One region of the Pantoea dispersa genome, then DNA from elsewhere that is predicted to be linked to it. Evidence: riboswitches for the same ligand, from Rfam matches in the RefSeq annotation. Region 1 holds a riboswitch; each other region holds the start of a gene.
The links. A riboswitch is a leader RNA that binds a small molecule or an ion and turns the genes downstream of it on or off. The one in region 1 is predicted to bind thiamine pyrophosphate.
Positions count from the first base shown of each region.

Region 1 (7,833 bases):
TTCGCAGCTGCGCAGCTCCACAATGCAGTCTCCGGGCTGTAACAGGTGAGCATCAATAAACGGCACGCCGGGCTGGGCCGGTTCCTGTGCCGCATCAAAGCGGAACGAACGAAAGTGCCAGCTGACGAAGTCACAGTTGACCATGCAACCGAGCGGTGAGGGTTGCAGGCCGAGCAGTATGCTGAGCGCCATCTGCGCCTGCATCGCCCCCAGCGCCGCCACGGCTGGCCCTATCACGCCGGCGGTGTTGCAGTTAGCTGCGGAAGCAGGCAGCTGCGGAAACAGCGCACGATAACTCGGTGCGCCGCCGCAAAAACCGCCAGCATAGCCCTGACGACCCAGCACCGAGGCGCTGATCAGCGGTATGCCCGCCTGGAAACAGGCATCAGACAGTTGGTAAGTCACCGCGAAGTTATCGGCGGCATCAATCACCAGATCGCACTCCGCCAGCGCCTGCGCGATATTGCTGGCACTCAGCGCCTCGGGCACCGCTTCGATTTGCACCTCAGGATTGCGCTGATGCAAAGCCTGCTGCGCCGCCACAGCTTTGCTGCGACCCACATCCTGCAGGGTGAACAGCGTCTGGCGATGCAGGTTATGCAGCGCGACCTGATCGTCATCGTACAGACACAGCTGACCGACGCCCGCGCCCGTCAGCTGAGGCAGCAGCGTGGCGGCCAGCCCACCGGCACCGGCTACCAGCACGCGGGCGCGAGCCAGTTTCTGCTGCCCGACGACGCCAATTTCCGGCAGCATCATCTGGCGTTGGTAGCGTTCCATTGCGAGCTCCTTAGTTCAGGTTAGCGAGGCCGAAGATCGGCGTTGAGGCCACGGCCATATCACGCTTCTCCATCAGCCCGGCCTCGCGCGCGCCCTGCCCGGCGGCGATCGCCTGGCTGAACGCGCGCGCCATCGCCACCGGATCGCCCGCTTTCGCCACAGCGGTATTGAGCAGGATGGCATCGAAGCCCATCTCCATCGCCTGCGCTGCCTGTGACGGCGCGCCGATGCCAGCATCAATGATCAGTGGAATATCGCTGAACCAGGCACGCATCGCCCGCAGCCCGTCAATATTTCGCAATCCCTGGCCGGAGCCGATGGGCGCGCCCCACGGCATCAGCAGTTCACAGCCAGCGGCCAGCAGTTTTTCACCGACTATCAGATCCTCCGTGGTGTAGGGAAACACCAGGAAGCCGTCGGCGCACAAAATGCGTGCCGCTTCGACCAGCGCGAACGGATCGGGCTGCAGCGTGTCGGCATGACCAATCACTTCCAGCTTGATCCACGGCGTGTTAAACAACTCGCGCGCCATGTGCGCGGTGGTGACGGCCTCTTTGACCGTGTGGCAGCCAGCGGTATTGGGCAGCACGCGCATATTCAGGCCCGTCAGCAGCTCGCGAAAAGCCGCGCCCGCCGTGCCTTCGCGGCGCAGGCTGACAGTGATAATTTCACTGCCGGATGCGGCGATCGCCTGCTGCAAAATCGCCGGTGAAGGGTAGCCTGCGGTGCCGAGCAGCAAGCGTGACTGCGGCGTAAAATCGTAAAACATCGCTCAGCCTCCCTGCATCGGTGACAGGACTTCCAGCTGCCAGCCTTCCTGTAACTGCAGGCTGGCATACTGACTTTTCGGCACAAAATCGCCATTGCAGGCGGTGGCAACACAGGCCGCATCGATTTGCTGTTCGATCAGCAATTCGCTGAGGCTGGTGGCCTCAGTGCTGATGGTGCGGCCGTTAAGCTGAATATTCATGGCTAACCTCCCCGGACAGGCGCTGCATCAGCTGTTCTGCCATCATTGGTGCCAGCAGAAAACCGTGACGATACATGCCGTTAAGATAAAAAATACCGTTGTGATAGTGGATTTCCGGCAGATTAGCCGGCCATGCCGGACGCAGACCGCTGCCGCTTTCGATGACGCGCGCTTCCGCCAGCGCCGGGTGCAGGGTGTAGGCCGCGCTGAGCAGTTCCATCATGGCGCGCGCGCTGATAGCGCTGGCATCGTCGCTTTCGATCATGGTGGCGCCGAGCATGAAGTGGCCGTCGCGACGCGGCACCAGATAACAGGGAAAACGCGGATGGAGCAGACGAATCGGCCGGGAAAATGACACCTCATGACTCTGCAGGATCAGCATTTCCCCGCGCACCGCGCGCAGGCCGGAGAGCTGCGCTCTGGCATGGATACCGCGACAGTCGATGATCCGGCCCGATGGCTGGCGCGCATCAAAGCGGACGCCGCGCTGCAGCAGTTTGTCACGCAGTTCAGCCAGCGCACGGCGCGGATCGAGATGTGCTTCGCGCGGGAAAAACAGTCCGCGCGCAAACCGGTTTTCCAGCGCCGGTTCAAGCGACGCCGGATCAACCCATTGATGCGCCGTCGTCATGCGCGCGAAGCGGTTTAACTCCGGGTTATCACGCGGCGGTGCCAGCACTAACGTACCCTGATGCACCACGCTGCTGACGCGCGTTTGCCACCAGGCCGCAGCATGCTGGCCGAGGGTAATCACCTCCGCTGGCGCGCTTTCTGCTTCACACCACGGCGCCAGCATGCCACCGGCAAACCACGAGGCAGGCTGACGCGCTTCATCATCAATGACCTCGACGGTTTCGCCGCGCTCAGCCAGCAGCGTGGCGACACAAATCCCGGACACGCCGCTACCGAGCACGCTCCAGCGGCTCATGAATCACGTTCCGGTAAATAATCTGGGAAATTCACATCGGCCTCTCAGTGATAACTGAGACCCGCAGATACAGGTGAAGGGAATCGACGCCAGCGATCGGGCTCGCCTTTGCGCCAGACGGCTTTGCACATGAAGCCGTCAGTCTTCCTACGCCAGTATCAACTGGGTCAGGTTCAAAGGGTCGCTAAGCCGCGCAGTGCGCTATTAGCCTCTCAGTCTCTCAGGCGAGACTCCCCCGACGCGTCTATTTGTATTGCAGGCGCTGGCTGGCGTCAAGCAGCACGTTAACCGCGCTGCCCGCGTTGTGGATCAAAATTGCAACATATGGTATACCAGACGGATAGCGGGCAGATGATAAAAAAGACTTTTTTATTATTCACTTATAAATTTTTCAGCTAATCATGGAAGCATTATGAATAAGTTTCGTGTGGCTTTTATTAAAGCAGGATGGCATCAGGCGATCGTGAACAACGCGCTGGTAGGATTTGAGCAGGAACTGGCAGAACAAGGCGTCGAAAATACTTTAAAAAGCTATGACGTACCCGGCGCGTTTGAAATGCCGCTGCTGGCCAAACGCCTGGCCGAAACCGGCAAATTTGATGCGATTGTCTGCGCCGCGCTGGTGGTCGACGGTGGCATCTATCGCCATGACTTTGTCGCGCAGGCCGTCGTCGATGGCCTGATGAATGTGCAGCTCACCACCAATGTTCCGGTGTTTTCGGTATCACTCACTCCGCACAATTTTCAGCCGGTCGACGCGATTGAAGCGTTTTATACCGAACATTTCATTAAAAAAGGCAAAGAAGCCGCCCGCGCCGCTCTGATGATTCACCAGCTTCAGATCGACTGAACCTCAAACGGATTGTTAGCGTTTCCCACTTTTAACAATCCGTTTTCTGCAGTGTGCTCCCTCTTACCACTCGCCTCTTGCTTACTTAAAGCAGCACCGTCAATGCCATTGCAAGTTATTCGGGATATCTTTAAAATCGGATAACCTAAATAACCTTGCGGGAGTTAACTGATGGTTAGCGATAAAGATCAAACCGGGGTTTCTGCACTGACGGGTACTCCGCAGGAGATTCAGGGGCGACTGTCAAAATCACATGCCAGTCACGTTGTTGCCATTACTTTCGACCATCCAAGCGATGCGCTGACGCTGCGCAACCTGTCAGAAAATCTTTCCGCAATCGCTTCATCCATGTTTGCAATTTTTCAACAGCGGCAGCGGCAGGAATCGCTGGAGCAACTGGCCATTGCGATGTTACCGCGCGTGCCAGCTTCGCCTCATTTACTCAAAGAAGCGGCGATGTTGCTAGAGGCGCGCAATGCCGTGCTGGAGAGCGGAAACTGGCTCAGCGCCGCAGAAGTGGCGCAACTGGCAGGGTTGAGTTCCACAAATCCGAGCGCTCAGCCGAATAAATGGAAAAAAAGCGGTCAGATATTTGCCATCAATCACAATGGGATAGATTATTTCCCCGATTATGGCCTGGATCGCGACACGCACTTTCGCCCGATTAAACCACTGGCTCAGATACTCAGGATTTTTGCCGGACACAAAGACAGTTGGGCTATTGCATTGTGGTTTCTGTCGAATAACAGTTTCCTTGCGGGCAAACGGCCACAGGATCTACTGCTAACCGAAGCGCAACGCGTCATCGACGCCGCTCTGGATGAAATGGAAGGAATAACGCATGGATAAGCGCAGCACTGCGGCGCAACCTGATGATTTATCAACTTTGCCTGTTATTACTGCCGAAGAAGGTGCGCCATTGCCAGGCGCTTTACTTCAGCTGTCATTTATTACGCTTTCAGCAGGAAGCATTCTGCACCGGGTCCATCTGTCGCATTATGCCGCCAACCAGTTTAATCCTGGAGTGAAAGGGAATGCCCGCTTCAGTCCAATAAAAACCAGACATGGGCAGCCAATACCGACTCTATACGGCGGTTCGACCAGAGACTGCGCATTAATGGAAACAGTATTTCATGACGTGCCTTTCGCACCCGGTCTTAAGACGCTGGATAAGAATAAATTACATTATCAACTTCATTCCTGTCTTAAAGTTAATGAAGATATGCTGCTGATCGACCTGAGCAGCATCGCATTGCGCAAGTTAGGTATCACGCGTAAGCAGCTTATCGATACAGAAAAACATCACTATCCCCTCACCCGACGCTGGGCAGCCGCTCTGCATCATCAGAGCGAATCAGCGCAGGGCCTTTCATGGATATCCCGTCAGGATGATTCAGCGCGGGCAGTGATGTTATTTGGCGATCGAATTTCACCTGGCATGCTGACGCCACTTAATAAATCATTAAGCCTGATTGATGATTCCGATACTTATGGCGAGGTTTTACATCTCGCATCGCGATTAGGTGTGTTTATCATTGCAGCAAAATAAACCATGATGCTATCCGGCGATGGATAAAAGAGAAAAGTGGACGAATAAGAATTTAAAAATGAAATGGTTTAAAATTTCGCCAGCACTCCAGCTGGCGAAATCCTGAGTAGCGGTGAAATTAACGGCTGACTTCGTGACCAATCAGGCCGCCGATAGCTGCGCCGCCGAGGGTACCGAAGGTGCTGCCGCCGGTCAGAACAGCGCCGCCGACCGCACCTACACCAGCGCCAATGGCGGTGTTGCGGCCACGATGAGACATACCACAAGCCGTTACAGAAAAGGCTAAAACCAATACCACTGCGATATTAAAGCTGCGTTTTAAAACCATCAAAATCCTCATTACCATTAATTCTAATGGAATGTAATAGTGTTAACTTTGTTTGTTGTTTAGCCGCCAAATACCTAGCGTAGCGTGCTTATCCTGGAGGCAAATTTAAGGGGCTTTGCATTTTTGTGGAAGGTAAAAATTCCTATTTTATGCCGGACCTGTCAGGTACTGGTTATTATTCGTTCCTTAAGCCAAATAAAAAGGCATGGCGTGAAGGTTCACGCCATGCCTCGCTGACTTACCGCGCAATGAATTAACGCTGCGGATGATTAACTTCGACTGGTCGTAAATCAAACACCAGCACTTCAGCGTTGTTACCGTTAGCGAACCGCAGCGCCGTCTCATTGCGTACGCGCGCGCCGTCGCCGGCTTTAAAGCTCACGCCATTCACTTCAATGCTGCCGCGCGCCACGTGAATATAAGCATAGCGATCGTTAGCCAGTTCCAGCGTCTGCTGCTCGGCACCGTCAAACAGTCCCGCGTAAATACGCATATCCTGACGTACGCGCAGCGAGCCGTTATCGCCTTGTGGCGAAACAATCAGGCGCAGCTGGCCGCGTTTGTCGGCCTCTGCCACTGACACCTGCTGGTAACCCGGCTCGGTACCGCGTTCTGCCGGCACAATCCAGATCTGCAGGAAGTGCACATTGTCCTGTTTCGAGTGGTTAAACTCGCTGTGCGTTACGCCGCTACCGGCGCTCATCAGCTGCACGTCACCGGGCACGATAACCGAACCGGTACCCATGGAATCTTTATGCTCCAGCGCGCCTTCCAGCACGTAAGAGATAATCTCCATGTTGTTGTGCGGATGCGCACCGAAACCGCGACCCGGTGCTACCTGATCATCGTTAATCACCAGCAGATCGGAGAAACCGGTCTGTTGTGGGTCCCAGTAGCTGGCAAACGAAAAGGTATGGCGTGAATGCAGCCAGCCGTGATCGCCTAAGCCACGTTGTTCGGACAGTCGTTGTTCAATCATGGTCTGCTCCTTAAATTTTTAGCTGGAGGGCGAAGGCCCTTCCCGTTGCTGACCAGTATACGTAAACTGATTTGCCCAACAATGCGCCTGTATGACAATGACTGTCACAGATAAGTGGACAATATGCAGATTGAAGATCTCCGGATTTACGTCGCTGTAATCAAAGCGGGCAACTTTACCGCTGCGGCTGAACAGCTGATGCTCTCCAAGCAGTACGTCAGCCGGCGCATCGCCGCGCTGGAAGAGTCACTCGGGGCGCGTTTGCTGAATCGCAATACGCGCAAACTGTCCGTTACCGACAACGGCCAGCTGTTTGCCCAGCATGCGCAGCGCATTCTGGATGATGTGCAGGAAGCCGAACTGGCGGTGTCTGGTCGTCGTCAGGTGCTGCGCGGCAGTTTTCGTCTCAGCGTGCCGATGTCGTTCGGCATCAGCCATCTTTCCCCTTATATCGCCGAATTCCTGAGCCAGCATCCCGGTATCCAGTTCCAGGTGGAACTGGCCGATCGGCATGTGGATATGGTGGGCGAAGGTTTTGATATGGCGATCCGCATCGGCACGCTACCGGACTCCAGCCTGATCGCCAAACGGCTGGGGGAATTCCGCCGCGTGATTTGCGCCAGCCCGGCCTACCTGCAGGGCGCCGGCGCACCGCGTGAGCCGGAGGATCTGCTGCAGCATCTCTGCCTGCGCTATGGACGTGAAAGCCAGACCGGCTGGGAGCTGTTTCAGGGCGACATGCGTAAAGTGCTGGCGGTCCAGGGACCGATGGTCAGCAATAACGGAGAAATGCTGCGTGATGCGGCCGTCGCCGGGTTGGGGCTGATCCTGCTGCCGGAGTTTATCGTGGCTCCGGCGCTGGTGCGTGGTGAGCTGGTAACGGTACTGGATGACTGGCATCCGGCCTCGCTGCACCTGAATGCGCTTTATCCGCAGCATCGCCAGCGCAGCGAGATCAATCGGGTATTTATGACGTTCCTGCAGGCAAAGCTGGCAGGCAAATGAATCAGCCCACTTCGCTGCCTATCGCAGCACGCAGTGCCGGTGCGGCTTCCCCGCTCATCGGGCTCACCAGCGCATAGTTATAGTGGCGATCGCTCCAGTATTGCGCCACCAGGTTGTCCGCCTGGCGCGACCCCTTTTCCAGCCGCACGGTTTGCGGGCGGATGTACCAGCCAACGCGCGTGCCGCTGGCGGTCTGATACAGCACCAGCGCCGAGGCGCCATGCTCATTCGCCATCAGGCGCGCGCCGATGAGCTGATAGCCAAAGCGCTCCAGATTGGGCGGCAGCGGACCGTTGATAAAATAGCGGCCCAGCCAGCTGGCCAGCTGTGTCGTCTGATGGGTGCTAATGTCCATCATCGCCTGCTGCGCGCCATCGCCGAATAACCGGTAAGCCTGTACCGCATCCTCCATCGGTAACGGGTGATTCTGTAAGCGTTCAGTCA
Region 1 is NZ_CP082347.1:572,778-580,610, forward strand. It holds gene K7H94_RS21375 (HesA/MoeB/ThiF family protein) at 1-780, opposite strand, end outside; gene K7H94_RS21380 (thiazole synthase) at 791-1,549, opposite strand; gene thiS (sulfur carrier protein ThiS) at 1,553-1,750, opposite strand; gene K7H94_RS21390 (FAD-dependent oxidoreductase) at 1,734-2,678, opposite strand; TPP riboswitch at 2,806-2,925, opposite strand; gene K7H94_RS21395 (6,7-dimethyl-8-ribityllumazine synthase) at 3,091-3,528, shown strand; gene K7H94_RS21400 (hypothetical protein) at 3,700-4,377, shown strand; gene K7H94_RS21405 (RES family NAD+ phosphorylase) at 4,370-5,077, shown strand; gene K7H94_RS21410 (glycine zipper 2TM domain-containing protein) at 5,196-5,405, opposite strand; gene K7H94_RS21415 (pirin family protein) at 5,659-6,384, opposite strand; gene K7H94_RS21420 (LysR family transcriptional regulator) at 6,508-7,389, shown strand; gene K7H94_RS21425 (anti-sigma factor family protein) at 7,391-7,833, opposite strand, start outside.

Region 2 (7,833 bases), on a different replicon from region 1:
TGGCGGTGCTGCCATCCCAGTACACCCGACCGTCAACAATCACCAGGCTGCGTGACGCAATCTGCTGCGCATCCTCCAGACTGTGCGACACCATCAGCAGCGTGATAGTGCGCGCCTCGCACACCGCGCGCACCAGCTGTAACATCTCGCTGCGCAGCGCCGGATCGAGTGCCGAAAACGGTTCGTCCAGCAGCAGTACCGGCTGATTGCGCAGCAGGCAGCGCGCCAGCGCCACGCGCTGGCGCTGACCGCCGGAGAGCTGGCCGGGCAGACGCGTCAGCATCGATTCCAGCCCGGTTTGCTCCGCAATCTGCTGTACCTGCTGCTGCTGTTCGCGCGTCAGCTTCAGGCCGGGATGCAGGCCCAGCCCCAGATTTTGCTGCACCGTCAGGTGCGGAAACAGATTGTTATCCTGAAACAGCATCGATACCGGTCGCGCGGAAGGCACGCTGCGGGTGTGGTCGACGCCATCGATCAGCAGGCTGCCCTGACTCACCGGCAGAAAGCCGCCGAGCAGGCTCAGCAGGGTACTTTTGCCCGCGCCGCTCGGGCCGAGAATGGCGAGACGTTCACCGGCCTGTGCGCTAAAGCTGAAGCGCATCGGCAGATGCTGGTAGAGATAAGTAAGGTTATTCAGTGTCAGCATGGCGACCCGGTAATTTTTCCATCAGCGTAAACAGCAGCAGGCATAACAGCAGCAGTAGCAGCGCGGTTACCGCGCCATCGGCACCGCGATAGGCGCCAATCTGCTGGAACAGATAAAACGGCAGGGTGCGGAAATCGGCGCTGCCGAACAGCGCCACCACGCCGAAGTCCCCAATCGACAGCACGCAGGCAAAGGCCAGCGCCTGTGCCAGCGGACGTTTCAGCGCCCGCAGTTCAATCAGCCGCAGGCGAGTAAACCCACTGATGCCCAGCGAGGCGCACAGCTGAGCGTAGCGCGCGCTGAGATCGCGCATCGGATTTTCCAGCACTTTCATGGCGTAGGGGATGGCGATCAGCGCGTTGGTGAAGATCACCAGCGCATCGGCACGCTGCGGCAGGCCAACGGTGGCGTTGAACAGCAGAAAGAACCCGCTTGCCAGCACGATGCCCGGCATCGCCAGAATCAGCATTCCGCTGAGTTCCATGGCCTGCGCGGCGAAGCGCTGCTGACGCTGGCGCAGTTCGCGACTGCTCCACAGCAGCATCATGGTCAGCAGCACGCACAGCACACCGGCACCGAGTGCGATACGCAGCGACGTCCACGTGGCCTGCCATAGCGCGGGCTGTTGCAGCGCGCCGGCAATGCCGCCCCGTAAGCCGTCGACCAGTACCGCCGCCAGCGGTGGCAGCAGTAACAGTAGTGCCAGCGTAATCAGCAACGTATCCGCGACGCGTGCGCGCCAGGAATCCTGCGGATCGCGCCAGCCGTGCACCGTCTGGCTACCGGCCGGAATCGCTTTACTGAAGCGCTGGCTGAGCAGCACCAGCAGCAGACAGCAGCCGAGCTGCAACAATGCCAGCAGCGCGGCGCGGCCGGGATCGTAATCAAAGCTAAGCGCCTGATAAATGGCCAGCTCCAGCGTGGTGGCCTGCGGACCGCCGCCCAGTGCCAGCACGGTGGCAAAACTGGCGAAGCACAGCATAAAGATCAGAGCCGCCGTTGGCAGCAGCGGACGGCGCAGCCACGGCCACTCCAGCAGGCGAAACAGCGACCAGCCGCGCAGACCGAGCTGCGCCGCCAGCTGGCGCTGCTCGCCGGGAATGCTCTCCAGCGCCTGCAGCAGCATGCGCGTCGCCAGCGGCAGATTAAAGAACACGTGCGCCAGCAAAATGCCCTGCAGGCCGTACGGCGAGAAGTGATAGTCGATACCGACGGCGGCGCAAAGCTGCGCCAGCCAGCCGCTGCGCCCATAGACGCTCAGCAGACCGAATACGGCGACCAGCACCGGCAGCACCAGCGTCATGGCGCACAGGCGCAGCAGCAGGGTGCGGCCGGTAAAGCGGCGGCGATAGAGCGCGCGGGCCAGCAGAATGGCTGGCAGCACCGAGAGCAGCGCTGACAGCAGCGCCTGTTCAAAGGAGAACGCCAGCACATGGTGCAGATAGCTATCGCTGAGCAGCGCGCGCCAGTCGGTGGCCGGCGCGGCGAGCAGCAGGGCACCGAGCGCCAGCAGCGCGACCGCACACAAGAGCAGTGCGCTAAGCGCTCCGGGCAGCAGCCAGCCGGGCATCAGCGGCTGACGGCGCGCTGCCACGCGCTAATCCACGCCGCGCGATGGTCAGCCACCTCTGTCGGGGTGTATTGCAGCGCATTAGCAGGCACCGGCAACGCCTGATAACCGGCGGGTAAATCGCTTTTGATCACCGGATACATCCAGTTGCCGGTGGGAATGGTGCGCTGAAACGCTGGCGACACCATAAACTGCATGAATTGCTGCGCCAGCTGCGGCTGTTTGCTGCTGGCGAGCTGCGCGCCCACTTCTACCTGCAGATAGTGGCCTTCGCTGAACGGCGCGGCGGCGTAGTTATCCTTTTTCTCTTCAATAATGTGGTAAGCCGGCGAGGTGGTGTAGCTCAGCACCAGATCGCTTTCGCCTTTGAGGAACAGACCATAAGCTTCGCTCCAGCCTTTGGTGACGGTCACGGTTTTGCTGGCCAGCTTCTGCCAGGCCGCCGGCGCTTCATCGCCGTACACTTTCTGCATCCACAGCAGCAGACCGAGCCCCGGCGTGCTGGTGCGCGGGTCTTCATAAATCACCCGCCATTTTTCCGGGCTTTCGACCAGCTCCTTCAGGCTGTGCGGCGGATTCTTCAGCTTGTTTTTGTCGTAAACGAACGCGAAGTAGCCGTAATCAAACGGGATAAAAGTGTCATTGTGCCAGCCGTCCGGCAGCTGCAGTGCACGGGTATCCACCGTGCTTTTGCTGAACAGGCCGGTTTTTTCCGCCGCCTGAATCAGGTTATTGTCCAGCCCCAGCACCACGTCGGCCTTGCTGTTCTTTCCTTCCATGCGCAGGCGATTAAGCAGCGATACGCCATCCTCCAGCGCCACATAGTTCAGCTCACAGCCGCAGCGGGCCTCAAAGGCTTTTTTCACTGCCGGACCGGGGCCCCAGTCGGCGGCGAACGAGTCGTAGGTATACACGGTGAGAACGGGTTTGGCCGCCAGAGCCGGCGCAGCGATCAGCAGCAACAGGGGCAGAACTTTATTTAACACTTTGCGTTCCTTAAGGAGAAGGTAAGGTTGCGTCGCAAAGGATCTGAGGGCGGAGCATCTCAAATCCCTACGCCGGTACGAGCCGGATCAGGTTCGACGGGTCTCTCTCAGCCAGTTAACCGGCACCCCGTTGAGAACGACATATTCTAGACATTTACATGACAACGCGAAAGGTTCACCTGCCGGTCGTGTTGTCTGATGCTGCCCTTTTTACAGCTCCGGCGGGGCGAACCAGGCGGACTTGAAGTCAAACCAGCCGAGCGTGTTCAGTCGCACGCCACGCATGCTGCGCTGGCCCTCCAGCAGCAGCCAGTGATGAAACAGCGGATGCAGATAGTCGCTGTTTACCAGCTGTTTGCTCCACTCCGCCAGCGGCAGCGCTTTCTCACGCCAGCGCGCGGCGTCGGCCTGCCAGTCCAGCGGGATACAGTGATGCATCAGCGGTAGCTCGTAGAGCTGAGCGAACAGGGCGTAGTCGAGCGGCAGGGTAAAGTTGACGCTGCCCAGCCAGATGTCACTCTCGCCCGCGCCGTCGAACCAGCTTTCGTAGCTCACTTCGCGGGTAATCAGCTCGACGCCCTGCTGCGCCAGCAGCGGCCGCAGCGCATTGGCGATGCCCTCGTGTTCGACGTGGTGGCTGTACCAGCTGAGCGTCAGCTGGGTCACGCCGTCGGGCTTGTGGGCTGGGGTGATATCGCGCCGATGGTGCCAGCGCGGCAGCAGGCCATAAGCCGGGAACCAGTAGCGCTGATAGCCGACGCCGGCATGATTGAGCAGCGCGATAGGGTTAAGCAGATCGCTCACCCAGCGGCGGAAACCGGCATCGCGCCCGCGTTCAGAGCGCTGATCGAACAGCAGAAAATAGCAGCCCTCTTCGAGACGACTCTCTTCCGATTTTTCGTCGTCGTTTTCGCCTTCCAGTTTTACACCGGCGTAGACCAGCTCATCGCTGATCTCCGGCAGCACCCAGATCGAGACATCATCAATCAGCGCGCGGTAGCCGAAGTAGTCATCAAACGCGGCGATTTTCAGCTGGGTTTGCTGATTGCGCACCACGCTGTACGGACCGGTGCCAATGGGCTGACGGGCGAAGTGGCGCAGTGTCGGCCATTCACGCGGCAGAATCATGGCGCTGACGCTGGCCAGCAGCCACGGCAGCCAGCAGTCCGGCTGGCTGAGATGGATATCCAGCGTCCACGGTGCCGGCGAGTGCAACTGGTCGATGTGCGAAAACAGCGGCTGGCTGCGCACCCGGTCCAGCGAGGCGATGACATCCTCCATCTCCAGCTCGCGGCCATGATGAAAGCGGATTGCCGGCCGCAGGAAGAAGCGCCAGTGCAGCGGAGAGGTTTGCTGCCAGTGATGGGCAATGTCGGCGGCGATTTCCCCCTTTTCCTCATTTATACGCGTCAGGCCGCTGAATATCTGTCGCGCCAGATGGGTTTCTGAACGGCGCAGCGGCGAGCCGGGCAGCAGGTTAGGCAGGGGCCGGTAGTAGAGCACGCGCAGAATATGCTTGCCCTGGCGAAAGCTGCGGCCAAGGTGCGCGGCAATCATCTGCCGCACCTGGTTTTTATCGCCCACCAGCTGCACCAGCTGGTCGATGCGATCCTGCTCCAGCAGGTCTTCGGCGCGCTGCTGCTGTAGCGCCAGTCCGGTGTAGCAGAAGCTCAGCAGCGAGCGTTTACCGCGACCGGCTTCAGCCTGCCAGATCAGCCAGCCCGCTGCCTGCATGGCGTTCAGCAGGTTACGCATGTGGCGGCGTGAGCAGTGCAGCAGTTCGGCCAGCTCGCTCAGCGTGGTTTCCTGATCCTGGCCCTGACAGTGTTGCCACAGGCGAATGAATTGCTGTTGCAGACGCGCAGAGGACATAAAAGGGGAACTCCTTCTCGACTTCGCTCAGTTTTTCCTGCCCCATATTAGAGGCATACTGGCGGGCAATGGAAGAGCGGGAGGCATTCAGCAATGAATGGCGCTCTGCCAGCGGTTCCGCCGACGTGGAACCTTTTCTGAGTAGGGTGCAATTTCACCGCCAGCGGAGTTTTTCTCTGCTGGCTTTTTTCGTTTTGCTGTGGAATCTTCTACGCTGTTTTTTTCCCGGTCTTTTTCCTCAAAGGGATTTCTGCATGAAATCGCTGTTACCGCGGCCGCGCCGCCTGAATCCGGTTTACCTCTCCTTTATGGCGGTGTCGTTTATGGTCGGCGTGGCGGGGGCGTTACAGGCGCCGACGCTCAGCCTGTTTTTGACGCGTGAGGTGCAGGTGCGGCCGTTCTGGGTCGGCCTGTTCTTTACCATCAACGCCGTCGCCGGGATCGTGATCAGCCTGCTGATGGCGAAGCGTTCGGATAACCGTGGCGATCGCCGTCATTTGATTCTGTTTTGCTGCCTGATGGCGGTGGCCAACGCGCTACTGTTTGCCTTTAACCGTCACTATCTGACGCTCATCACCCTCGGCGTGCTGCTATCGGCGCTGGCCAGCGTGGCGATTCCGCAGATCTTCGCGCTGGCGCGTGAATATGCCGATCAGTCGGCGCGTGAAGTAGTGATGTTCAGTTCGGTGATGCGCGCCCAGCTGTCGCTGGCGTGGGTGATTGGGCCGCCGCTGTCGTTCGCGCTGGCGCTCAACTACGGCTTCGTCACGCTATTCTGCGTGGCGGCGGTGATTTTTCTGCTGAGTATGCTGCTGATCTGGCGCACGCTGCCCTCGGTGCCGCGCATCGCCGCCACGCCGGAGCAGGTGCTGATGCAGCTCAGCCCGTGGAAAGACAGCCAGGTGCGGCTGCTGTTTATCGCCTCGGTGGTGATGTGGGCGTGTAATACCATGTATATCATTGATATGCCGCTGTATATCAGCGCAACCCTTGGCCTGCCAGAGAAGCTGGCGGGTCTGCTGATGGGCACCGCCGCCGGGCTGGAGATCCCGATCATGCTGCTGGCCGGCCATTACGCGAAGCGCTACGGCAAGCGCAAGCTGATGCTGCTGGCGCTGGTAGCGGCGATTGTATTTTATCTCGGGCTGGTGCTATTCCGTTCCCAAACCGCGCTGATGGTGCTGCAGCTGTTTAACGCCGCGTTTATCGGCATCATCGCCGGCATAGGTATGCTGTGGTTTCAGGATTTGATGCCGGGCCGTGCCGGTGCGGCGACCACCATGTTCACCACCTCGATTTCAACCGGGTTGATTATCGCCGGCCTGATCCAGGGGATACTGAGTGAGCGCTTTGGTCATGAGTCGGTGTACTGGCTGGCGTTAGTGATGGCGGTGGTGGCGCTGGTGCTGGCGGCGCGGGTGCGCGATGCGCGGTGAGGGCGATGTGTAGATTGAAGGTCGCCATCAATGGCGACCCTGCAGGGCATTGCGCGTTTCGGGCATGTTTTGCACATTTTTGGGCGCCATAAATGGCGACCCTACAGGGCATTGTGCATTTAAGCATCTTTGGTCGCCATCAATGGCGACCAAATTACTGACGCGTTTGCTGTAGGGTGCGCCTTGCTGCGCACCGGGTAAACCTTAACGCAGAAACGCTGGCTGGCTGGATTCGTAGCTGGCGATGGACGCTTCATGCTGCAGCGTCAGGCCAATGCTGTCGAGGCCGTTGATCATGCAGTGACGGCGGAAGCTGTCGATTTCAAAGTGGTAAACCTTGTCGCCGGCGGTGACGGTCTGCGCTTCGAGATCGACGGTGAAGCGGATGCCCGGCTGCGCGGCCACCAGTTTGAACATTTCATCGACCTGCTCTTCGCTCAGCTTCACCGGCAGCAGCTGGTTGTTGAAGCTGTTACCGTAGAAGATGTCGGCGAAACTCGGCGCAATCACCACGTGAAAACCGAAGTCGGTCAGCGCCCACGGCGCGTGTTCACGCGAGGAGCCGCAGCCAAAGTTCTCGCGCGCCAGCAGGATGCTGGTGCCTTTGAACTCCGGCTTATTCAGCACGAAGCTGGCGGTCGGCTGGGTGCCGGCATCATCATCAAAACGCCAGTCGTGGAACAGGTGCGCGCCAAAGCCGGTGCGCGTCACTTTCTGCAAAAACTGCTTCGGGATGATGGCATCGGTGTCGACGTTTGCGGCATCCAGTGGGGCCACAATCCCGGTGTGTTGGGTAAATTTGTTCGCCATGGCTTAAGCTCCCTGAGTCAATTCACGAATGTCGGCAAAACGACCGGTTACCGCCGCCGCAGCAGCCATCGCCGGGCTCACCAGATGGGTGCGACCGCCGCGACCCTGGCGACCTTCAAAGTTACGGTTACTGGTTGAGGCACAGCGCTCGCCCGGATTCAGACGGTCGTTGTTCATCGCCAGGCACATCGAACAGCCCGGCAAACGCCACTCAAAACCGGCTTCGAGGAAGATTTTGTCCAGGCCTTCGGCTTCAGCCTGCGCTTTCACCGGACCGGAACCCGGCACCACCATCGCAACTACGCCCGGCGCCACTTTGCGGCCTTTGGCGATCGCGGCAGCCGCGCGCAGATCTTCGATACGTGAGTTGGTGCAGGAACCGATAAACACTTTATCGATCGCTACCTCAGTCAGTTTGATGCCCGGCTGCAGATCCATATAGGCCAGCGCTTTTTCGGCGGAAGCACGTTCAACCGGATCGGCAAACGAGGCCGGATTCGGGATGGCCTGATC
Region 2 is NZ_CP082346.1:3,273,179-3,281,011, reverse strand. It holds gene thiQ (thiamine ABC transporter ATP-binding protein ThiQ) at 1-646, opposite strand, end outside; gene thiP (thiamine/thiamine pyrophosphate ABC transporter permease ThiP) at 630-2,240, opposite strand; gene thiB (thiamine ABC transporter substrate binding subunit) at 2,216-3,202, opposite strand; TPP riboswitch at 3,249-3,342, opposite strand; gene sgrR (HTH-type transcriptional regulator SgrR) at 3,413-5,074, opposite strand; gene K7H94_RS15395 (MFS transporter) at 5,329-6,510, shown strand; gene leuD (3-isopropylmalate dehydratase small subunit) at 6,715-7,320, opposite strand; gene leuC (3-isopropylmalate dehydratase large subunit) at 7,324-7,833, opposite strand, start outside.
Region 2: another riboswitch for thiamine pyrophosphate. It lies ahead of thiB (thiamine ABC transporter substrate binding subunit); the one in region 1 lies ahead of K7H94_RS21390 (FAD-dependent oxidoreductase).

Region 3 (7,833 bases), 210 kb from region 1:
AGGGCGGCATCGGTACGCTGGCGGCGATTGAGCAGGGCGTACGCGCCGACTATTTCATCAATGCCGAACCCACGGATTTACAGGCGCTGACCATGCATGCCGGCTCGCTGATGTTCACCATTGAACTGACCGGCGATACGCGCCATCTGTCAAAGCGTGAGGAGGCGGTCGACGCGATTGCGGCGGCGGTCGAACTGATTCCGCAGATCAATAACATCACCTTCAGCGGAGCGAAAAGCGCAGAACACCGCAAAATTAACCGTGGTCATATTGGCACCGTACACGGTGCGCTGGGGCGTGATTTGCAGGAGTGGCGGCCGCCGCAGGTCGCGGATTTTGTCCGCCTGAAAGGCTCCGCCCGCTTTGCGCCGGGGCAAACGGTGGACGGCGTGCTGGCCGACCTGCAGGCCCTGCTGGATGCACTGTGCCAGCGCTATCCGGGCCTGCAGGCGCAGCTGTTCGATGACGGCCTGCGCGATAAACCCACCATGCTGCCGTTTGAGGTGTCGCCGGAATCGCCAATCGTTAAAGCGGTTAATCGCGGCTGGCAGACTGTGCGCGGCACGCCGCAGCCTACTGGGGTGATTACGCCGCCCGCCTTCTACGGTACCGATGCGGCGCACCTGTATCAGCATGCAGGCATGGAGGGCATCGTGTGCGGACCCGGCGGCAAGTACAACACCATGCCGGACGAGCGCGTTGAGATCAGTGAATTTCTCGATATGGTGCGCATCTATTTGCTGGCAATCCTCGACATCTGCCAGCCGGTTGAACCTGCGTCATGATCGCCGACGCGCTGTCACGGCTGCGCAGCGCCATGCGCGCCGCCGACATTGAGGTGATGCTGATCGATCATGGCGAACTGCTGGCATGGTTAACCGGTTATACCGTGTCGGAAACGCGTTATCGTGCCTGTCTGGTGCCGTTGCAGGACGAACCGTGGATGGTGTTGCGCCAGCTGGATGCCGCGCCGTGCCGCGCGCAGTCACCGCAGCTGGCGATTGACGCGTACCGCGATGAAGACGATCCGTGGCTGGCGGTGGCGCAAAGCCTGACGCGGCGCGGCTATCAGCGGGCGCGGCTGGGCGCGGATTATGCATCCTACGGCATGACGGTGCATAGCTGGCAGCAGCTGGCGCGCCATCTGCCCGGGGTGCGCTGGTGTGATGTCAGCGGCATCAGCGACCGGTTGCGCAGCGTTAAATTTCAGGCTGAAATCGCCAGCTTACGCCAGGCCGCCAGCATTGCCGATGCCACGCTGGCCCAGCTGAGTGCGCAGGTGCAGGGCGGCTGGCGCGTGCGTGATGTCGCCGCGCTGGCGGCGGCACAATTTCTGCGACTCGGTGCTGACAGCGGTGAAACCGGACCGATTGTTATCGCCAGCGGCGACAGCGGATTTTTGCATGCCAGCGGCCATGAGCAGCGTCTGCAAGCGGGCGATGTGCTGCACGTTGAGCTGATCCCAAAAGTGCGGCACTACAGCGCGCGCCTGATGCGTCCGCTGATTGTCGGTGAAATCTCTGCGGCGCGCGCGGCGCTGGCACAACAGCTGATCGCCATTCAGGATCGCCAGCTGCAGGCGATGAAGCCGGGCGTTGCGGCCTGCACGGTGGATGCCGTCGCGCGTGAGGCGGTGCTCAGCGCCGGGCTGCGTGAGGATTACAGCAACATCACCGGTTATGCGCTGGGTCTGTATACGCGCACCCCGCGTCCGAGCGATTTCAGCTGCTGTTTTCATCCTCAGGCGCCGTGGTTACTGGAGGAAAACATGGTGTTTCACATGTATATTTCAGCGCAGGGCCTCGCCTTCAGTGAAACCGTGCGCGTCACGGCACAGGGCGCAGAGCGACTCACCACGCTGCCGCGCCAGCCGTTTACGCTGCCGGCTAACAATTAACAGGATGATGTACAGTGCAGGACGTTGAATTAATCGATTTGGCTGCCACCTTGCCGGGCCTGATGTTTGATCTGAAATACGCCACCGCCGATAACATCGCCGGGTATGCCATTTATCGCGACGCGCAGGCGTTGCTGCATCCGGATGCCGCCGCCGCGCTGCGCCGCAGCAGTGACATCGCCCGGCTGGCGGGGTTCCGCCTGCTGGTGCTGGACGCGTATCGTCCGCAGCAGGCGCAGTGGCACTTGTGGGATGCCTGTCCCGACGCGGATTATGTGGTGCCACCGGCGCGGGGCTCGAATCACAGCCGTGGCGTGGCGATCGATGTGACGCTGGTGGATGAGGCGGGCAACATTCTGGAGATGGGGACCGGGTTTGACGACATGTCTGCTGAGTCGCACCCGTTCCATCCCAACGTGCCGCAGCAGGCGCAGCGCCATCGCCTGTTGCTGAACGCCATCATGCTCGGCGGCGGTTTTGTCGGCATGCCCACCGAATGGTGGCACTTTGAACTGCCGGATGCGCAAAACTATCCGCTGCTCAGCGATCGCTTTGCCTGCGTCAGCCGGGCTGATCGCGCTCCTGTGAGTGATATTGCGCGTTAATAATCGCGTTGCTGAAGCGAGGGGGTTCTGCGCCTTCCCGCCTTGACACGCCCTCCGTTCCGACCCCAGAATGCAGCTTGTTCCAAGGGGTGCCCTGTTAGAGGGCTGAGATTCTACCCGCGCGGCTGTCACGGCCGGCAACGTAGTGACCCTCTGAACCTGATCCGGCTAATACCGGCGTAGGGATGTGGAACCGGGGTCACTGCACGCCCTCATTCCCTCTTTGCGCCTTTCTGCGAATCCTGCGCATTTCTCAGGCCCTGGCAGGCCGTTATGCCGCAGTCCAAAGAGGGCACCTTCATGACCGAAGCGTCAATCATCGCCGCGCTGCTGGCGTTTATGCAGCGCCAGGAAACCACGGAAGCGGATTTCAACCAGCTGGCGCTGCAGCTGTTCGCGTGGCAATTCGAACACAATCTTCCCTACGCCCGTTTCGCCCGCCAGCGCGGCCGCACGCCGCTGACGGTAAAACAGTGGCGGCAGATTCCGGCGGTGCCGATTACGGCGTTTAAAGATCTGACGCTGAGCTGCCGTCCGGTGGCGGAGATTCCCCACATCTTTATGACCAGCGGCACCACGGGGACCGGCCGGGGGCGCAGCTATCACCCGACGCTGGCGGTTTACGATCGCTCGATGCTGATCAATTTCCGCCAGCGCTTTATGGCCGGACATCCGCGCCTGCCGATGGCGATCCTGTTTCCGCACAGCAGCGAGCTGCCGCACTCTTCGCTGGCCCATTATCTGACGCTGGCGATGCAAGAATGTGGCACGCCAGACAGCGAAGTGATGGTGGATGCGCAGGGGCTGAAACTGCCGCGTCTGATCGCCGCGCTGGAGCAGGCGCAGGCCAGCGGCCAACCCTATGCCCTGCTGGGTGCCAGCTACAGTTTTGTCCATCTGCTGGACGAACTGGCGCGTCAGCAGCGGCGTTTCAGGCTGCCGCCGGGCAGCCGCATCCTCGACACCGGGGGTTTTAAGGGCCAGTCGCGTGAAGTTGCGGCGGAGGCGTTTTATAGCGCGCTGCAGCAGACGCTCGGCGTGCCGCGTTCGCACTGCATCAATATGTACGGCATGACTGAACTCAGCACCCAGTTTTACGATGCCGGCAATGAAATCTGCCCGCCGGTGAAATCCGGACCGCACTGGATCCGCACGCGCGTGGTCAACCCGCTGACCGGTGCGGACGTGCCGGAAGGTGAGACAGGCGTACTGGTGCATCACGATCTCGCCCATTTCAATTCTGTTTCCGCGATTCTGACCGAAGATGCCGGCGTGATGGTGCCCGGCGGTTTTCAGTTGCTGGGCCGCGTCGCGGGCGCGGATGCCAAAGGCTGCTCGCTGGCGATGGAATCGTTTCTCGCTGCCGCGCAGGCGCGGGCATGAAAGTGTATGCCGGCCATCTGCCGGGCATCCGCCACAGCGAGGTGGCGTGGCACAGCCTGCACTTTGGCCAGCAGGGCAGCACGCTGGAAGTGTGCGTGCCGGTGCTGTCCGAGGCGCAGATTGCCACGCTGGCGGCCAGCGTACGCGATAACGCGCGCCGCTACCTGCACACCCTGAGCGTAGCGCGCATCACCGCGTTGATTGATGAAGCCATCGCGCGCCTGCTTGACCGTTCGCACCCGTTGCGCCAGCAGGCGGAGCGGTTGCTGCCGCTGGTTACCGGCTATGACGCCGGGATGCTGCGGCTCGGTTTAACCGGCTATCTCAAAACCTTCCGTGAACCGCAGCTGCGGCGTTTTCTGGCGGAGGATTTCGGCAACGTGCAGATGCTGGACGATTTTCAGCCGCGGCCAAAAGGCGGCTTTGCCCGCGCGTTTGGTCCACAGCTGTTGCTGCAGGTCTGGGCCGGCAATGTGCCGGGTTTGCCGCTGTGGAGCCTGATTGCCGGCCTGCTGGTGAAGGCGGGAAGCGTGGGCAAAGTGGCGAGCGCTGAGCCGCTGATGGCGGGCTGGTTCGCCCAGCTGCTGGCGGAGATCGATCCGCAGCTGGGCGACTGTCTGGCCGTTGTATGGTGGCAGGGCGGTGATGAACGCACTGAGCAGCAGTGGTTCCGCGAGGCAGACGTGGTGATGGCTTATGGCGGAGAAGCCGCGCTGACGGCGATGCAGCGGCGTCTGCCGCCAGCCACGCGCTTTCTGCCGCACGGCCACAAAATCAGTTTTGGCATGGTGGCGCGCTCGGCGCTGGACGTGCGGCGCGGTACGGCGCTGGCGCGTCAGGTGGCTTACGATGTGATGCGCTATGACCAGGCTGGCTGTTACTCGCCGCAGGCGCTGTTTATTGAGCGCGGCGGCCGGGTGACGCCGCAGGAGTTTGCTACTTACCTCGCCCATGAACTTGCCGCGCTGGCACAGCGCTATCCGCGCGCGACGCTAACGCTGGGTGAAAGTCAGGCTGTGGCCGCGTGGCGCAACGCGGAGGAAATGCATGCGCTGAGCGGTGACCGCACGCTGTACGGCGATGAGCACGATGCCTGGGCGGTGGTGTACGTCGACAAGCCGGAGCCGTTACAACCGGGCGCGCTCGGACGTACGCTGAAGGTGATTGCCGTGGATACGCTGGAGGAGACGGTAAACTGGGTGGCCGCGCAGCGCGCGTATCTGCAAAGCGTTGGCCTCGCGGCCGCGCCCGAGGTGCTGTTTCGGCTGGCGGCGCAGCTCGGTGCGGCGGGCGTCACGCGCATCACGGCGCTGGGTAACATGACTTCACCGGAGGCGGGCTGGCATCACGATGGCCGTTTTAGCCTGCTGGATCTGGTCACCCTGTGCGAAATCGAACAGGCGGCGGAAACCGCCGCTGAACACTATGCGCCCTATCTTGACTGAGCTGGCGTGGAGAAACGCAATGAAATTCAGCAATCACACCGTGCTGGTGACCGGCGCCAGCCGCGGTATTGGCGCCGCCATTGCCCAGGCCTTTGCCGCCGAAGGCGCATTTGTCGTGGTCAACTATTTACGTAATCACGACGCCGCTGCGCAGGTGGTGGCGGCCTGTGAAGCACAGGGCGGGGGGGCACTGGCGATTGCCGCCGATGTGACCTGTGCCGCACAGGTAGCCGATATGATGCAGCAGATCGAGGCCGCTACCGGCCGACTGGATGTGGTGGTGAACAATGCCTTCGCACCTTATCGCTTCGATCCGGACCAGCGCCAGCGCTTCTGGGAAACGTCCTGGTCCGCTTACCAGACGCAGTTTGATGGCGCAGTGAACGCCTGCTACAACATGTGTCAGGCGGCCTTGCCGCTGATGCGCCGCCGCGCGCGCGGCAGTATCATCAATCTGGTGAGTGATTTAATCGCCCGGCCAGCGGTGGCTTATCACGACTATATCACCGCAAAAGCCGCGCTGACGGGCTTTAGCCGGACGCTGGCGGCTGAGCTGGGGGCGCTGGGTATTCGGGTGAACTGCGTGGCGCCGGGACTGGTGTATCCCACCGATGCCAGTCAGCATACGCCAGAAGCGGTACGCCATGCGCTGACAGCGCAAACGCCGCTCGGTCGACTGGCGCGCGCTGCGGATATCACCGGGCCGGTGCTGTTTCTGGCATCAGCATGGAGCGAATTTGTCACCGGCCAGACGCTGTATGTCGATGGCGGGTTGGTGATGCAGGATCATTAAGCCAGGTCGCCAGTCACCGCACTGGCGACCTGCCACCGCCCTCCCGGTACCTCAATCCGTTATTCCGCCATGCCCACCGTCATGCAGCTATCTGCGCACTGCAGGCAAATTTCAGCACAGGTCTGACAGTGCGGATGCTGGTGCTTCTGGCACTCCCAACCAGCCAGCTGACAGGCCATCGACGTGATGGTACAGAGCTGCTCGCTCAGTTCACTCTGGGCAGCCAGCAATTGGGCGGTTACGCGACACAACGCCGCGCACTGCTGATTCAGGCTAATGCAGACGCTCATCTCACTGGCGTCAGCGTCCAGCAGACAAGCCGCTGCACAGTGGTCGCAGGCGGTCGCGCAGCGATAGCACAGCGCGATACAGTCATTGAGTTCAGCGTTCATGGGTTTCCTTAGCGTCAGGGTAAAACGACGCGTGTGTGAGCCTGAAGGGAGAATTTAGCTAAAACAGAGGGGATATCAAGTGGATAGCGGCGGATTAACCCCGGTAAGGTGCATCGCAGATGCAATTATCCCTTTAATAATGCGGAGTTAGCTAATTGTAAGCTTGTGTATATATCAGCGCAGGTAATAAAAACCGCTTAAATAAAAGTGTACAAGTCTGTGTGGCTTGTACAAATATAGCCGCTGCGGATTTGTTAGTTAAATAAGCAATAGTTTAAATTCGTGGTAAATAAACGATGCAATTGAGGCATTATAAGCGAAGCGGTAAATGCTGCCGGATCGCTGAAGATTTGATCGATTAATTGTTTTCCAGCGAGAAAATTACTCTCCTGACAAGGTTTATCACGCATTTAAGCGAAGCGTAAACTCAATGTCAGGAGAGTGTGGTGCCAAAGGTTATCGAGGTTAAATCAGTATTAAGAGGGGAAAGTCTTATTTACGACGACTGATCTTTCCTCCCTTCCTGCCGGCTTCAATGGCACGCTGTGGATCGTTCTTAAAGTTACCACCACTGACCTGACCACCCTTGCGGCCTGCTTCAGCCGCGCGCTCCTTATCGGCTGCGAAGTTGCCTGAACCCCCACGACGTTGCGTCACTTTTTCTTCCTCTTCAGGTTTCTTCTTTGGATCCTTCATTTTTTTCCTCTCAGTTCATACCCGCATGAAGCAAAAATAAATGTAGCGATGTTTTTACCATAATCAAGCCAGGAATAATCTTAACTTTTAATTTACAGCACGTTGGTTGTTTAACTATGAGTCAATTCCAGCTGATTTATTCCGGCAAAACATCTGGGGTGGAATTGTTAACATTTTACTTTCATAAAGGGAAGCATTCTTTTAGCGCCGCTAATGTGATTCGATGAGGTTATGACAATTATCCGCTGTCGCAATTCTTAAAAACCTTTCTTGCACAGCTGCGCTTACTTGCTACGTTTAATTAAGTTGTTCGCCTGGACTTAATTAGCGCTTCGCTTATTTTCAGATAAACAGCCTGAAAGCGATGAGGTAAGAGCGTGCTGCCGGCTCAGTGACGAGCATCCAACGCGGCTGATGTGCCTGGCCGGTGTCACTTTACTTTGGAGCGAAACATGACGAAGGAATCTGTGTATCTGGACTGGCTGCGCGATGCGCATGCTATGGAAAAACACGCGGAAAGCTTGTTGAAAGCGGCGGTGTTGCGCCTGACGGAGCATCCCGCGTTGCAGACGCGCCTTGAGCAGTATCTTGAGCAAAGTCGTGAACAGCAGCAGCAGGTGAA
Region 3 is NZ_CP082347.1:90,750-98,582, forward strand. It holds gene K7H94_RS19175 (M20 family metallopeptidase) at 1-785, shown strand, start outside; gene K7H94_RS19180 (M24 family metallopeptidase) at 782-1,897, shown strand; gene ddpX (D-alanyl-D-alanine dipeptidase) at 1,912-2,502, shown strand; TPP riboswitch at 2,578-2,707, shown strand; gene K7H94_RS19190 (LuxE/PaaK family acyltransferase) at 2,803-3,885, shown strand; gene K7H94_RS19195 (acyl-CoA reductase) at 3,882-5,330, shown strand; gene K7H94_RS19200 (SDR family oxidoreductase) at 5,350-6,123, shown strand; gene K7H94_RS19205 (four-helix bundle copper-binding protein) at 6,183-6,515, opposite strand; gene K7H94_RS19210 (con-10 family general stress protein) at 7,008-7,172, opposite strand; gene K7H94_RS19215 (YciE/YciF ferroxidase family protein) at 7,664-7,833, shown strand, end outside.
Region 3: another riboswitch for thiamine pyrophosphate. It lies ahead of K7H94_RS19190 (LuxE/PaaK family acyltransferase); the one in region 1 lies ahead of K7H94_RS21390 (FAD-dependent oxidoreductase).

Region 4 (7,833 bases), on a different replicon from region 1:
GTACGCTCAGCGCGGTGGTTCACTTTAAAAGTACCAAAACCAACCAGTTGTACAGCATCACCTTCTTTCAGAGACTCAGTGATCGCAGCCAGGGTAGATTCCAGCGCAGCTTTAGCCTGGGTTTTAGACAGGTCCGCTTTCTCTGCGATCACATCAATCAGTTGAGTCTTGTTCATAAGTTATCCTTAAAGTGTATTTATCGCTTGCTAAGCAACGAGTGCGAGGGAAAAGCCATATTCTGGCACTCTTCAGCCTGCACGCACCGATAGCCACAATTTTCAGCCCCCCAAATGTAGACCAGACAGGGGGCTGATGTGAAGCCTCCAGGCGCGGTAATTCGGGCCTGAAGTCACGTTTTCTCGCCTTATTGCTGAAAATTTATACCGATGTTACTGATTCCGGCTTCACGCAGGTCTGCACGTAGTCCTTTGATTAGCTCCAGGTCCCGTTCTTCGCACTCTGCCAGCAGGCGGAAAATCTCCCACTGCAGGTCCCATTCGTCAATTACCGCCTGGTTGTCACGAAGCTCTTCGTCGCTCATTTCGCGACCGGCCTGGGTCATTTCAAGGATGGCCACGGTGGTGATCGACGTGCGGCTGACTTCGATGGCGTGCTCCAGCGTTTCACCGCTCAGCTGCGCGTGCAGGAGTTCACTCAGCGCCACGCAGGCGTCAATCGCCGGGTGCACGCCGTAAACGTCAAAGTCGTCACCGTTTGGGATCGCCGCTTCCAGTTTCTCCAGCTGGCTGTCGAAATTGATTTTGGCATCCTTCACCGTCAGGCTTTCCCACACCAGGTCGAGAATGCGGCGATAGAGCTGCGGATCGGCAAACTCGGTCTGCTGACAGAAGGCCCAGTAATTGGGGAACATCCGCTCGCACAGACAGGCCATAAAGGTCATGTGCTGCCAGCTTTCCAGCTTCGCCAGACGCAAATGGACGGGGTTCTGTAACATCAAACTTACTCTCGGTAGATTAGCTGGCGGCAGTGTACCGCAAAAGCCGCGCACAAACAGCGTTAGCGCGCATTTTGCCACTTCACAAAAGCGGGACGGCCAGATGCCACGGCATCAGCCCAGCGCGTTGGCTCCGGCAAGCGGTAGCCGGCCATGCAGGCTTCAACCCAGTACAGGGCGCTGTCGAGGCTGACGCGGTGGCCGGTTGAGACAAACAGCGGGTTGCAGCGCGTCTTGCTGCGCCACACCCAGGCAATCTGCTCGCCTTTATCCATCAGCGGCTGACGACTGCCCGGTGCCGCATCCAGCTCAGCGAAACGGCCGCACAGGCGCTTTTTCGCTACGCCGATAGTCGGCACATCCAGCAGCGAGCCGAAATGCGCGGCAACGCCCAGCCGGCGCGGATGAGAGATGCCATGGCCGTCGACGAACAGCAGATCGGGCCGCTGCGACAATTGCTGCCACGCCGCCTGCAGGGCTGGAATTTCGCGAAACGAGAGAAAACCGGGGATATAAGGCATGGTGGTCGCGACACGCGCGATGCGATGCTCCACCAGCGTTAATGAAGGGTATTCGAGGATCACCAGGGCGGCACGCGTTACCTCGCCGCCCTGTTCAAAACCAACATCGGCGCCGCCAATGAAGCGCGGCGGCAGTACGTCAAAATCATCCTGCCGCACCACGCTGGCGGCGAGCTGTACCTGTTGCTGTCGTAGTGCGGCTAAATCCATGCTTATCCCTGATGATATGGTCGTGATAGCCGATGCACCGCCTCCACAAACGCGCCAGCGTGCTCTGGCGGAACATCCTGATGAATCCCGTGACCGAGGTTGAAGACGTGACCTTCGCCTGCGCCAAAGCCTTCCAGAATCCCCGCCACTTCCTGCTCAATTCGTGCAGGGGGTGCATACAGCATAGACGGATCCATGTTGCCCTGCAGCGCGACCTTATCGCCCACGCGGCGCCGCGCTTCGCCAATATCGGTGGTCCAGTCAAGGCCCAGCGCATCACAGCCAGTGGCGGCCATCTCTTCCAGCCACTGGCCGCCGCCCTTGGTAAACAGGGTGATGGGCACGCGTCTTCCTTCGTTCTCATGCAGTACGCTGTCGACGATTTTGTGCATGTAATAGAGCGAGAACTCGCGATAGTCGCGCCCGGTCAGCACGCCGCCCCACGTATCAAACACCATCACCGACTGCGCACCCGCTTTAATCTGCGCGTTGAGGTAAAGGATCACGCTCTCTGCCAGCTTATCCAGCAGTGCGTGCAGCGTCTGCGGCTCGGCGTACATCATCTTCTTGATTTTGGTGAAAGCCTTGCTGCTGCCGCCTTCTACCATGTAGGTTGCCAGCGTCCACGGGCTGCCGGAGAAACCGATCAGCGGCACTTCGCCTTTGAGGTTGTGACGGATGGTGCGCACCGCATTCATCACGTAACCCAGCTCCTGCTCTGGATCCGGCACCGGCAGTTTATCCACATCGGCACGACAGGTGATTGGATGGGAGAAACGCGGGCCTTCGCCGGTCTCAAAGTAGAGTCCCAGGCCCATCGCATCCGGAATGGTGAGGATGTCGCTGAAGAGGATCGCGGCATCCAGCGCATAGCGGCGCAGCGGCTGCAGGGTGACTTCGCACGCCAGCTCCGCGTTCTTACACAGCGACATAAAATCACCGGCCTCAGCGCGCGTGGCTTTGTATTCCGGCAGGTAACGCCCGGCTTGTCGCATCATCCATACCGGGGTGATATCCACCGGCTGGCGTAACAGGGCGCGCAGATAACGATCGTTCTTCAGTTCACTCATAATGGGCTCTCTCATGCTAAGGCCGGCAGTGTAGCATTTTCACGCCGCGCTGGCGCGACACAGCGCAACCGTATCTTCAATCAGCCGGCGCGCCACGGTGCCCGGCGGCGGCAACAGGGGCAGATCGTCGTAGCGATACCAGCCAGCATCCAGCAGCTCTTTACCATCGTGCTGCAGCTCGCCGCCATCGTACTCCGCCATGAACGCCATCATCAGCGAGTGCGGGAACGGCCACGGCTGCGAGGTCACGTAACGCACATTTTTTACCCGCACGTTACTCTCTTCCATCACCTCGCGGGCCACCGCCTGCTCCAGCGTTTCGCCGACTTCGACAAAACCGGCCAGCACGGTGTAGATGCTGTTGCGATGGCGCGCATGGTTTGCCAGCAGAATCTCCTCACCGCGACGAATCGCCACAATGATGCAGGGGGCGATTTGCGGATAGTAGCGCTCGCGGCAATGGCTGCACAGGCAGGCGAATTCGCGCTTGCTGTGCTGCATTTCATGGCCGCAATAGCCGCACCAGCGATGCGAACGGTAGAACTCTGCCAGCTGCACGCCGCGCCCGGCGAGCTGAAACAGACCGACATCTTCGTCAATCAGCTGGCGCACCGAGGCCATATTGTCCGGACGCGCTTCGCATACCAGCCAGACGTTTTCGCCCTGCCACTCGCCAATCACTCTGCCGCTGCTGCCGGTCAGGCCAAACTCGCCGGATAAGCCATGCGGCAACTCACCTTGCGGCAACCAAAGTTTCTGCGCGGAGCTGACAATCCACCAGCCAGCGTCTACGCTTGAGATCTCACGTTGCATCTTAATCGTTGTCCTTAGCGTCAAATAGCACGCTGAAATCCTGATGTTAAGTGTGTAATAAACAACTATAACTCACCTGGAGCCCCGTATGCTTACCCAGTTAGATAACCTGACCGAGCGTGTAGGTGGCGGTAATGAATTAGTCGACTCATGGTTGCGCGCCCGTCGACAGCTGCTCGTCACCTATTACGAGTTAATTGGCATGAAGCCGAACAAAGAAGCGCTGACCGCGCTGGATGAACAGGCGCTGGATGCGTTTTGCCATCGTCTGGTGGACTATCTCTCTACCGGCCACTTCAGCGTTTACGAGCGCATCATCAGCGAGATGTCCGGCGACAGCCCGATGATTGCGGCGGCGCAGATCTATCCGGCGCTGGAAGGCAATACTGAACGGCTGATGCAACTGTATGACAGCCATCTGCAGCAGGCCATTAATGACGACAACTGCGTGGATTTCCAGCAGGCGCTGTCAGAAGTGGGCGAAGCGCTGGAGTCACGCTTTACGCTGGAAGACAAACTGATTCAGCTCGCCTGGGATAACCAGCTGGCGCGCCCGCCGGTGGCCAATGACAGCACCATTGCTCGTCCGGCCTGAACCGCTGCAGTTGTAAAAGACTTGTTATTCAGGAAAAGCCCTTTTATGCTGAATGGGCTTTTTTATTGTCTTTTTAACGACAATCCACAATCAAACTTTGCGATATAAGCGCAGCGTGCAGCAGTCAGTAAAGTCGCTTATCGCGTAAAACGTAAACTTGTCGGAGTGCCCTTAGGGGCTGAGACCGTTAATTCGGGATCCGCGGAACCTGATCAGGTTAGTACCTGCGAAGGGAACAAGAGTAGATGTGATCAGCACGGTGCAGTCAGGCGCCCGCACCGTTTCTGTTACTCCTTCCGGACTCCGGACAAGCAGCTTCCCCTTGTTTTCAGGAAACTTGCTATGTCTGATGCTAAAACCTCACGTCGTGAACAACGCGCGCAGGCGCAAAAATTTATCGATTCGCTCCAGGGAACCGCCTTCCCTAACTCCAAACGTATCTGGATCAGCGGCAGCCGCGCGGATATCCGCGTCCCGATGCGCGAAATTCAGCTCAGCCCGACGCACACCGGCGGCAGCAAAGATCATCCGCAATACGCAGAAAATGAACCGGTGCCAGTGTATGACACCGCCGGTGCCTATGGCGATCCCCACGCGACCATCAATGTGCATCAGGGTCTGGCAAAATTGCGCGCCGGCTGGATCGCCGAACGCAACGACAGCGAAACCATCAGCGCACTCAGCTCAAGCTACAGTCAGCAGCGGCTGGCAGATGACGGGCTGGATCATCTGCGTTTTGAACACCTCCCGCTGCCGCGCCGGGCCAAAGCGGGTCGCCGCGTCACGCAACTGCACTATGCGCGTCAGGGCATTATCACGCCGGAGATGGAGTTCATCGCGCTGCGCGAAAACATGGGACGTGAGCGTATCCGCAGTAAAACGCTATTGCAGCAGCACGCCGGTCACGGCTTTGGTGCGCAGCTGCCGGAGAATATCAGCGCCGAATTCGTGCGCGCCGAAGTGGCCAGCGGCCGCGCCATCATTCCTGCCAACATCAATCACCCGGAATCGGAGCCGATGATCATCGGCCGTAATTTTCTGGTGAAGGTCAACGCCAACATCGGCAACTCGGCGGTAAGTTCGTCGATTGAAGAGGAAGTGGAAAAACTGGTGTGGGCCACGCGCTGGGGGGCAGATACCGTGATGGATCTGTCGACCGGCCGCTATATCCATGAAACGCGCGAGTGGATTTTGCGCAACAGTCCGGTGCCGATCGGCACGGTGCCAATCTATCAGGCGCTGGAAAAGGTCAACGGTATTGCAGAAGATCTTAACTGGGACATTTTCCGCGATACCCTGCTGGAACAGGCTGAGCAGGGTGTTGATTACTTCACCATTCACGCGGGCGTGCTGCTGCGCTATGTGCCGATGACCGCACAACGGCTGACCGGCATCGTGTCGCGCGGCGGCTCAATCATGGCGAAGTGGTGCCTGTCACATCATCAGGAAAACTTCCTCTACCAGCATTTCCGCGAAATCTGTGAAATCTGCGCCGCCTATGATGTCGCGCTGTCGCTCGGTGATGGTTTACGTCCCGGCTCGATTCAGGACGCCAACGACGAAGCCCAGTTTGCCGAACTGCGTACCTTAGGCGAGCTGACGCAAATCGCCTGGCAATATGATGTGCAGGTCATGATTGAAGGCCCCGGTCACGTGCCGATGCAGATGATCCGCCGCAATATGACCGAGCAGCTGGAACACTGCCATGAAGCGCCGTTTTATACGCTGGGCCCGCTGACGACCGATATCGCGCCGGGCTACGATCATTTCACCTCCGGGATTGGCGCCGCCATGATCGGCTGGTTTGGCTGCGCGATGTTGTGCTACGTCACGCCGAAAGAGCACCTTGGCCTGCCGAATAAAGAGGATGTTAAGCAGGGGCTGATTACCTACAAGATCGCGGCGCACGCTGCCGATCTGGCTAAAGGCCATCCCGGCGCGCAGATCCGCGACAACGCCATGTCGAAAGCTCGCTTCGAGTTCCGCTGGGAAGATCAGTTTAATCTGGCGCTCGATCCACATACCGCGCGGGCCTATCACGACGAAACCCTGCCGCAGGAATCCGGCAAAGTGGCCCACTTCTGTTCCATGTGCGGCCCCAAATTCTGTTCAATGAAAATCACCCAGGAAGTGCGCGAATTTGCCGCCCGTCAGCAGACTGAAGCCCAGCCGATAGCGCTGGGCATGGCGCAAATGTCCGATGCCTTCCGTAGCCGTGGCGGCGAGCTGTATCACGCCGCCGATGCCCTGAAAGAGGAAAAATGATGACTGAAGCCTTCCCTGCCACCGCGCCAAAACTGGGGCTCTATCCGGTTGTCGACAGCGTGTTGTGGATTGAACGCCTGCTGGCAGCCGGCGTGCGCACCCTCCAGCTGCGCATCAAAGATGGCGATGATCGCCAGATTGAAGCCGCGGTACGCGATGCCATCGCCCTGGGCAAACAGTACGGCGCGCGGCTGTTTATCAACGATTACTGGCGTTTAGCGATTAAGTACAACGCCTATGGTGTGCATCTTGGTCAGGAAGATCTGGATGTGGCCGACCTGGACGCTATCCGCCACGCCGGCTTACGCCTGGGTCTGTCGACACACGATGACGCCGAGCTGGATCGCGCGCTGGCGCTGCGTCCGTCCTATATTGCGCTCGGCCACATCTTTCCGACACAAACCAAAGAGATGCCCTCTGCGCCGCAGGGCATTGCCGAGCTGAAGCGCCATCTGGCGCGGCTGCAGCATATTCCCACCGTGGCGATTGGCGGCATTTCGCTGGCACGCGTGCCGGAGGTGCTGGCGACCGGTGTCGGCAGCATTGCCGTGGTCAGCGCGATTACCCAGGCGGAAGACTGGCAGGCGGCCACCCGCCAGCTGCTGGCGCTGGTAGAATCCCCAGAGCATGTCGCAAAAGCGTTGTAACTGACTGCAACGGCGGTAAAAATCCGCGAATACGGCGCGCAAACGGCAGCAGTCAGGGCTGGCGCGACCGGGGACAATCGCTAAAGTGAGCCTGCCCGCTGTCGCTTGCAGCGGGCCAGGGCTGGCTTCCCCGACTCTCTGTCCGGCCCTGCCTTTCCACCGTTATTCTGTCAGGGAGGTGATATGGCGCGTTTCCGCACTGCAGGCCTGCATGGCACGCTCCACAGCTGCGCCGAGGCTGGCAATCGCCTGCTCGGTTTGCTCATTCATTGGCAGACCATAATTGAGGCGCAGACAGTTGCGATATTTACCCGCCGCCGAAAACAGCGAACCGACCGCCACCTGGATTTTCAGCTCCCGCAGCTCCGCATTCAGCCGCACCGCATCGAAGGCTTCCGGCAGCTCAATCCACATCAGGAAACTGCCTTGCGGCCGCGAGACGCAAATGCCGCAGGGAAAATAGTGGCGCACCCAGCAGCTAAACGTCTCATAGTTACGCTGATACACATGGCGCATGCGGCGCAAATGCGGCAGGTAATGGCCCTGACGAATAAACTCTGCGACCGCATACTGCGGCTGCGTTGCCGTCGAACCGGTGCCAATATATTTCATGTGCAGTACGCGATCGCGATAGCGTCCCGGCGCGACCCAGCCCACGCGCAAGCCGGGCGCCAGGGTTTTGGAAAACGAGCTGCACAGCAGCACGCGGCCATCCATATCCAGCGATTTGATGGTGATCGGACGCGGATACTCCCAC
Region 4 is NZ_CP082346.1:3,694,014-3,701,846, forward strand. It holds gene hupA (nucleoid-associated protein HU-alpha) at 1-176, opposite strand, end outside; gene K7H94_RS17250 (YjaG family protein) at 365-955, opposite strand; gene nfi (deoxyribonuclease V) at 1,018-1,686, opposite strand; gene hemE (uroporphyrinogen decarboxylase) at 1,689-2,756, opposite strand; gene nudC (NAD(+) diphosphatase) at 2,796-3,569, opposite strand; gene K7H94_RS17270 (Rsd/AlgQ family anti-sigma factor) at 3,658-4,164, shown strand; TPP riboswitch at 4,316-4,416, shown strand; gene thiC (phosphomethylpyrimidine synthase ThiC) at 4,507-6,429, shown strand; gene thiE (thiamine phosphate synthase) at 6,429-7,076, shown strand; gene K7H94_RS17285 (aminotransferase-like domain-containing protein) at 7,239-7,833, opposite strand, start outside.
Region 4: another riboswitch for thiamine pyrophosphate. It lies ahead of thiC (phosphomethylpyrimidine synthase ThiC); the one in region 1 lies ahead of K7H94_RS21390 (FAD-dependent oxidoreductase).